DNA from 2 places in the Pseudoalteromonas sp. Cn5-37 genome. Region 1 is predicted to be linked to the other one. Evidence: predicted binding sites of a transcription regulator. Region 1 holds the regulator's gene; the other holds the start of a gene.
What was found. Region 1 encodes sigma-54, which starts transcription at its own class of promoters, with help from an activator protein. Its sites were predicted from a motif close to GTTGGCACGNNNNTNGNNT; they were not measured.
Positions count from the first base shown of each region.

Region 2: the regulator sigma-54 is predicted to act here: its motif matches at 2,229-2,247, upstream of L1266_RS07245 (DUF3192 domain-containing protein).

Region 1 is NZ_JAKGBA010000023.1:30,338-34,217, reverse strand. It holds gene rapZ (RNase adapter RapZ) at 1-453, opposite strand, end outside; gene ptsN (PTS IIA-like nitrogen regulatory protein PtsN) at 454-906, opposite strand; gene hpf (ribosome hibernation promoting factor) at 910-1,197, opposite strand; gene L1266_RS17895 (RNA polymerase factor sigma-54) at 1,224-2,720, opposite strand; gene lptB (LPS export ABC transporter ATP-binding protein) at 2,827-3,552, opposite strand; gene lptA (lipopolysaccharide transport periplasmic protein LptA) at 3,549-3,880, opposite strand, start outside.
Region 2 is NZ_JAKGBA010000003.1:143,357-147,236, reverse strand. It holds gene L1266_RS07255 (response regulator) at 1-876, shown strand, start outside; gene L1266_RS07250 (GGDEF domain-containing response regulator) at 845-1,768, shown strand; gene L1266_RS07245 (DUF3192 domain-containing protein) at 1,806-2,186, opposite strand; gene L1266_RS07240 (D-2-hydroxyacid dehydrogenase) at 2,349-3,293, opposite strand; gene zntR (Zn(2+)-responsive transcriptional regulator) at 3,388-3,801, shown strand; gene L1266_RS07230 (SO_0444 family Cu/Zn efflux transporter) at 3,785-3,880, shown strand, end outside.

The DNA of each region.
Region 1 (3,880 bases):
CTTTTCACGAATTGATTCTGCTAACTGATGAACACTCAAATCAGTGGTATCAATCATAAAGTCAGCGCGGGTGATCAGCACATCAAGCAGGATTTTTTCTTGTTTAATGGCAAGATCAAGCGGTAAAGAATCAATCGATAATGGATGCAAACGGCGAGTTTCAGAAAAACGCTTGATTAGGGTTTGATCATCACTATCTAGGTAGAATAGTGTTGGGTTAGCAAAACCTGGCAGGTACTCAAGAATATCATTAAACTCTTGCTGCTCTTTCGGTAAGTTACGTACGTCGATACTGACGGCAATTTTGTCATAATTATCAGAAACACTTCGCACGAGCGAAGGCAGTAGGTTGACAGGAATATTATCAACACAGTAGTAGCCTAAGTCTTCAAGAACTCGTAAAGCGACCGATTTCCCCGAGCCTGAGCGACCGCTGATAATTATTAATTCCATTTATGCCTCTGATGCAATTACTTGAAATAGTTGCTGATCGCTTGTAGCACTTCGCAACTGTTTACAAAAATCTTTATCTTTAAGTCTATCAGCAATTGTTGACAAGGTCTTCAAGTGCAACTGGCAATCGCCATCTGGTACGATGAGTGCCACAAAAATATCAACGGGACGATTGTCTATCGCATCAAAATTGATGGGAGATTCACTGACAATAATAAATGCATGAGGTTCATCAGCACCACTCATTCGACCGTGGGGAATAGCTATTCCTCGGCCGATACCTGTACTACCTAACTTTTCCCTGTTCAGAAAAGCATCTAGGATATCTTGTTGAGATAAATGAGGAAACTGCTGGTGAGCTAACTCGCTAATATACTCAAGAATTCTTTTTTTGCTATTAAAAAGGACCGCAGCTTTGCTGCAGTCCTGATTAGTAAGTGAACTAAGTTTCATAATTTAATGTCGAGCTAATTTCTCTTTATGCTTAATGACTTGGCGATCAAGTTTATCGATCAATGAGTCAATTGCTGCGTACATATCTTGATGTTCTGTAGAAGCGAACAACTCGCCTCCGTTTACATGTAAAGTTGCTTCTGCTTTTTGGCTTAATTTTTCTACATCTAAAATGACATGAACATTATTAATATGATCAAAATGCCTTTCTAGTTTTGCGAACTTAGTGTTTACATAGTCTCTTAATGAATCAGTGACTTCTACGTGACGACCAGTTAAATTTAGTTGCATAAGCATTTTCCTTCTATGTAAAACGTCTAAATCAGACTTTTACGCTGATTAGACGGAGGTATTGCTAGAGACTCACGATATTTTGCAATTGTACGTCTAGCTACTTTAATTCCTTGCTCAGCCAATATATCTGCAATTTTGCTATCACTCAATGGTTTAACCGAGTTTTCTGCAGCAACTAACTTCTTGATTAAAGCGCGAATTGCTGTAGAAGAGCACTCACCACCATTTTCGGTGCTGACATGGCTTGAGAAGAAATATTTCAACTCAAAAATTCCCCTTGGGGTATGCATATATTTTTGTGTTGTAACCCGAGAAATCGTCGATTCATGCATTTCGACCATTTCAGCGACATCGTTTAGCACCATTGGCTTCATTGCTTCTGGGCCATGTTCAAAGAAAGCTTGCTGTTGTTGCACGATACAGTTGGTCACTTTTAGTAAAGTATCGTTACGGCTTTCTAAGCTCTTAATAAACCACTTTGCTTCTTGTAAGTGAGAACGAATAAATTGGCTGTCGCTACTTGATTTAACAGAGCGAGACATCGCTGCATATTGGCTATTCACTCTAATTTTTGGCATACAATCTGGGTTTAACTCGACTACCCAGCGGCCTTTCACTTTTTTCACTGATACATCGGGTATGACGTACTCAGATTCTTCGCGTACTATGCTATCCGCAGGCTTAGGATTTAAGCTGTGAATGAGCGTCATCACTTCTTTAAGCTCGTTTTCTTTAAGCTTAGTCTTTTTCATTAAAGTGCGATAGTCGCGACTTGCTAATAATTCGATATGCTCAGATAAAACCATTTTAGTTTCAGCTAAATATGGCGTATTGGCATCGAATTGACGAAGTTGTATACACAGGCACTCTTGTAAACTTCGGGCGCCGATACCAACTGGATCGAATAACTGTATTCTTTTTAAGACAGCTTCAACTTCATCGAGTTCGATTTCTTCTTCATCATTATTTTGATTAAAGCTTTCGACAATATCTTCGCAGCTAACCGTTAAAATACCTGAGTCATCGATAGCTTCAACGATGGCAACGGCAATCGCTTCATCGGTAGGACTAAATGGTGTGAGCTGTAGTTGCCACATTAAATATTCTTGCAGTGTTTCTGTTGAAGCACCTTGGTAAATAGACTCGTCTTCAGGCATTGGCCCAGACGATGTTGATGGGGCGGCACTCATGTACTCATCCCACGTAACATCCATAGCTAAGTCATCGCTAACCGTATCCTTACTCAGAGCATCACTGCTTTCTTGCTCGAATTCGCTAGGTGCTTCGTCGGCAGACGCGCTGACTTGTACATCGTCAGACTCCGCTTTTTGCTCATTCTTACCGATGCTTTCTTCGTTGTAATCCGCTTCTTCCACTTCAAGCAGAGGATTACTATCAAGCGCTTCTTGAATTTCTTGCTGGAGATCCAATGTACTGAGCTGCAACAAGCGAATGGCTTGTTGCAGTTGTGGAGTCATTGTAAGTTGCTGGCCCATGCGCAGCTGTAATGATTGCCTCATGTATCCCTAACAATCCTTTTTAAGTTATCGGTAACGGTGAGGACACTGTTATCGATTTATTGTCATTGTATAAGTCTAGCAGATGCTCTAGTCGGTGGCGTAATGGTTACAGCCTGAATTGCTCGCCTAGATAAACATCACGTACAGTTTGGTCAGCTAATACGTGCTCAGGTGTCCCTGATGCAATTAGCTCCCCATGAGAAACAATGTAGGCTTTTTCACAAACATCAAGGGTTTCTCGAACATTATGGTCAGTAATAAGTACACCAATACCACGATTTTTTAGGTGCTCAATAATTTTCTTTATATCTAACACCGAAATAGGATCAACACCAGCAAAAGGCTCATCTAAAAGGATAAATTTAGGATTAGCGGCTAATGCACGTGCAATTTCAACGCGGCGTCGTTCACCACCTGACAGTGCCATACCTTGGCTATCGCGAATATGTTGAATGCTAAATTCATCTAATAAGTTGTTAAGCGTCTCTTCGCGCGTTGTTTTGTTAAGATCTTTGCGGGTCTCTAATATGGCCATCAAGTTTTGGTAAACTGTTAATTTTCGAAAAATAGACGACTCTTGTGGTAGATAACCAATACCTAAGCGCGCACGGCTGTGCATTGGCAAAAGCGTGATATCGTTATCATCGATGCTTATTTTTCCTTTGTCGCTTGGTACGAGGCCTACAATCATATAGAAGGTCGTTGTTTTACCTGCACCATTTGGCCCTAACAAGCCAACAATACTGCCCGCTTCAACTTCAAGACCGACATTTTTAACCACTTGGCGGCCTTTGTAGCTTTTAGCTAAAAGCTCTGCTTTTAATGTGCTCATGGTTGGCCTTTATCGTCTTTTTTATTTTCTACAGGCACTAAAATAGTGTGTACACGATCTGTTGAGTTTTCGTCTTTTTCTGCGCTGATCAGCTGTTGAGCCATATCATAGGTAATGCTTTTTGCCGTTACTTTTTGACCCGCTTGAGTGACTTCAGCTTCGCCATTGAGTGTTAAGAAGCGTTTCGCAACATCATAACGAACTTCTTCGGCGCTGGCACTCATCACGGTACCATCAGCTTGCTTTTCTTCGAAGTAAGCTGGTTTGCCTGTAGCGATAATTAATTCGACTGTACCTTCGGTGTCACCGCCATGTGCCTCAAGTCGCT
Region 2 (3,880 bases), on a different contig from region 1:
GTTAAATATGAAGTCGCTTTAATGGGCGGAGAGATAAAACTTGATAGTGAAAAAGGCAAAGGCAGCAAATTTAGTTTTTGCTTACAGCTAGATAAAGCATCAGGACCTACAAAAAGAGAATTAGTTTGTTTGCCTTCGAGTACTGACTTATCTGGACTTTTAGTACTTGCAGTTGATGATAATCCGCTTAATTTGAGCATCATTAAGAGTATTTTGGAGCAAATAGATATTACTGTCATTTGTGCTCTAAATGGTAAAAAAGGTATAGAAGTTGCTAAAGAGATCAAGCCTGACGTAATTTTTATGGATATTCAAATGCCTGGGATGGATGGTTGCCAAGCGACGCGAATTATTCGTCAATTATACACCAAAGAGCAAATGCCGATATACGCGCTTACCGCTCATAGTGAGGCTGCAGATATTGAGCATTCAATTGCGGCAGGAATGAATAAACACCTAACTAAACCTATTGTTGCGAGTAAATTGTTTTTAGCAATGAGTGAGCTTAAAAACTCAAAAGAAGCTTTTTTTGATAAGGCTTTTATCTTATCTCAATTTGGAAATGATAATAAGTTAGTATTAACTATGTTGTCAAAGTTTGCGACTATGGCAGCAGAGCAGTTAATACAAATTTCTACATTAAAGACTACCGACGAGTTGATCCGCGTGGTGCATAATGTGAAAGGATCGGCTGGTAACCTTGGGTTTAAACGATTGTCAGCGTGCGCTCAGCATTGCGAGGCTACACTAAAAGCTAAAGGTGAACTTTCCGAACAATTAATTGATGAGTTGCAATGCCAAATAAAACAGGTTATTGCCTTTATCATCGAACAAGGATCTACTGATGTTGAAAAGAGCCAAGGTACTGATTGTTGATGACGATCCGTTAAACCGCTTGGTATTAGAAAAAACATTACAGCAAGACTATGATGTTTTTTGTGTTGAGAGTGGCGAAAAAGCACTGACATTTCTAAAAACACAAAGTGTGGATCTGTTGATCTTGGATATTGTTATGCCAGGAATCGACGGCTATGAAGTACTCAACAAATTAAAAGAGAACGCAACGACAAGCATGCTACCGGTAATCTTTATCTCGGCAAATACTAGCCATGATGATGAAGCTAAAGGGTTAGAATTAGGGGCGATGGATTACATCACCAAACCTTTTAGTGCAGCGATCGTTCGTGCACGTGTGCGCAATCAATTAATGATCAAACAAAAAAATGACTTGCTTGAAATGCTCGCCTCAATTGATGGCCTAACAGAGATCCCAAACCGACGTTATTTAGATGAAAACTTAGCGCGAGAGTGGCGTCGTTGTCGTCGTGATCAAACACCATTATCAGTATTATTAATGGATGTTGATCACTTTAAACGTTACAACGATTGTTATGGTCACCGAGCAGGCGATGATTGTTTAAAACAAATTGCTCATGCCTTAGTTGGAGCATGTGAGCGAGGTAGTGACTTTGTTGCTCGTTATGGCGGTGAAGAGTTTGCAGCAGTACTTCCAAATACTTCTGCAAAAGAAGCTATGTCGTTTGCAAACAAATTACGTAATGCCGTTAATGAGTTAAACATTCCGCATAAAGCGTCACTAAATGCCGACCATGTCACAATTAGTATTGGTATTGCGACCACGGAAAATGGCCAGGTGTATGCAGAGCAAACATTACTTGAAGAAGCTGATTTAGGTCTTTATCAGGCAAAAGATGCTGGGCGTGATCAGATAGTATCGAGAATGATAGCTATGAGTGAACATAAGTAGGCAATAGCTGCCTACTTACAGAATTTAAATATGCAAGCTAGCCATTGCTAAGTGATTTATAAATCGTATCACCCACACCGATTAACTTATCATTTTTAAAAACCAGTGGTGTACATTCGTCTTTAGTCATCTTGCCATCAGAATGAATACTATGGGTTGCATAGAATAATACTTGGTACACATCATCACCCTGCTTTAATAACTCGGTAAAGTTAGGAGTATTTAGTTTGTTTAATACAGTTTGATAGCTGGTATTTAATGCAAGATTAGAGATCGCTTCACGGTTATTTTTATGCTGCTTTTGCCAGCTAGATGAGCTACCAGCCCAATGTGTGTCTGCTTCACCGTCAGAAACAGCAATGACACAACCAGTTAAAAATGGTGCAGTTAGCGCGGCAATTAGAAGTGCTTTTTTCATGTTATTTTATCCCGTAGAAATTGTTTTTAGTTAATCACTCAATTGCAAACTGCTTGCCAAACTTTTAAATTTCAATTAAATCAACTATTTAGGTTGTTTTTAGTGAAAGGGCTAAGTAATAAATTACTAACTACTTAGCTCTCTTGACTAATAAATTGCGATTTAGACCAACCTGTTACGCATCTCGCCTTGATTAAATGCTTGGATATTCAAAGCAATTTCGTTAACTAAACGCACGATAGATTCTTGGCTGGCCCAAGCAATATGCGGAGTAAGTAATAAGTTTGCGCCTTTATACTGTGCCAGCGGATTTGATTGCTCTACAGGTTCTTTACTGAGTACATCAACACCGGCTCCGGCAATAACATTATTAGCTAATGCGTCAGCTAAATCGGCTTCATTGATAATTCCACCACGAGCAGTATTAATAATGATAGCTGACGGTTTCATCATGCTTAATTCTGTCGCGGCGATTTGGTTGCGTGTTTCATCAGTAAGTGGGCAGTGAACACTAATAATATCTGCTGTGGTTAGAGCATCATTAAAACTAACACGACCTTCACGAGGTGCATGGCCTTTTCGTTCACTGATGATGATATTAGCACCGAAAGCACGCGCTACATCGGCAACGGCTTTACCTAGTGAACCGTAACCAATAATAGCCAATGTTTTGCCTGCAATTTCTTTAAAGCTGTAATCTAAACGGCAAAACATAGGACTTTGCTGCCATAAGCCTTGCTGGCAATCATTAATATATCTGTGAGTATTGCCCAGTAAGTTAGTGATGAGAGTAAAGGTGTGCTGCACCACGCTCGGTGTTGAATAGCCCGCGACATTGGTCACCGCAATGCTATGCTCTTTGGCTGCTATTAAATCAATGTTGTTAGTCCCAGTCGCTGCAACACATATTAATTTTAAATTAGGTAATTTGCTCATGGCGTGCTGATCAATCACCACTTTATTACTGATAACGATATCGGCATCTTGGCAGCGCTCAACAACCTGTTCTTGAGCAGTTAAATCGTAACAGGTTAATTTACCTAATTGCGCTAAGGCATCTAACGACGTGTTGGCTAATGTCGCTGTATCAAGGACAGTAATATTCATGTGCTTTCCTTTTTTAATTTATTGCTTGACCTTGGGGTGTACTCCAAGGTTTATAGTGAGCATAATAAATAAACGCTTCACAATGGAGACGGTGATGAAAATAGGTGAGTTTGCCCGTCAGTTGGGTGTCTCAACAGATACGCTACGGTACTACGAAAAGCATGGTTTGTTAACGCCTAGTTCGCGTTCAGACGTGGGATATCGTTTTTATTCTGAGAATGACTATAAGCAAATGGCGTTTATTCTCAGAGCAAAGAATGTTGGCTTTAGTCTGGCTGAGATCAAAGAGCTACTGCAAATTAAGTTTCATAAAGATCAGCATTCTTGTCATGAAGTTAAAGAGATGACGTTACAAAAACGTGATCTCGTTGCACAGCGAATTGCAGAGCTTACTCGCTTTTATGACTCACTTTCATTGTTGGCAGATAAATGTTGTGGCGGTGAAGAGCCTGCTGAAAACTGCTCAATACTAACGACGCTGGAGGATATCGATGGACTTACTCAATAATTTTTGGCATCTGTTTTTACTCTCAGCACCTTGGTTAATGCTGGGCTTATTCATAGCAGGTCTTCTCAATGTATATTTG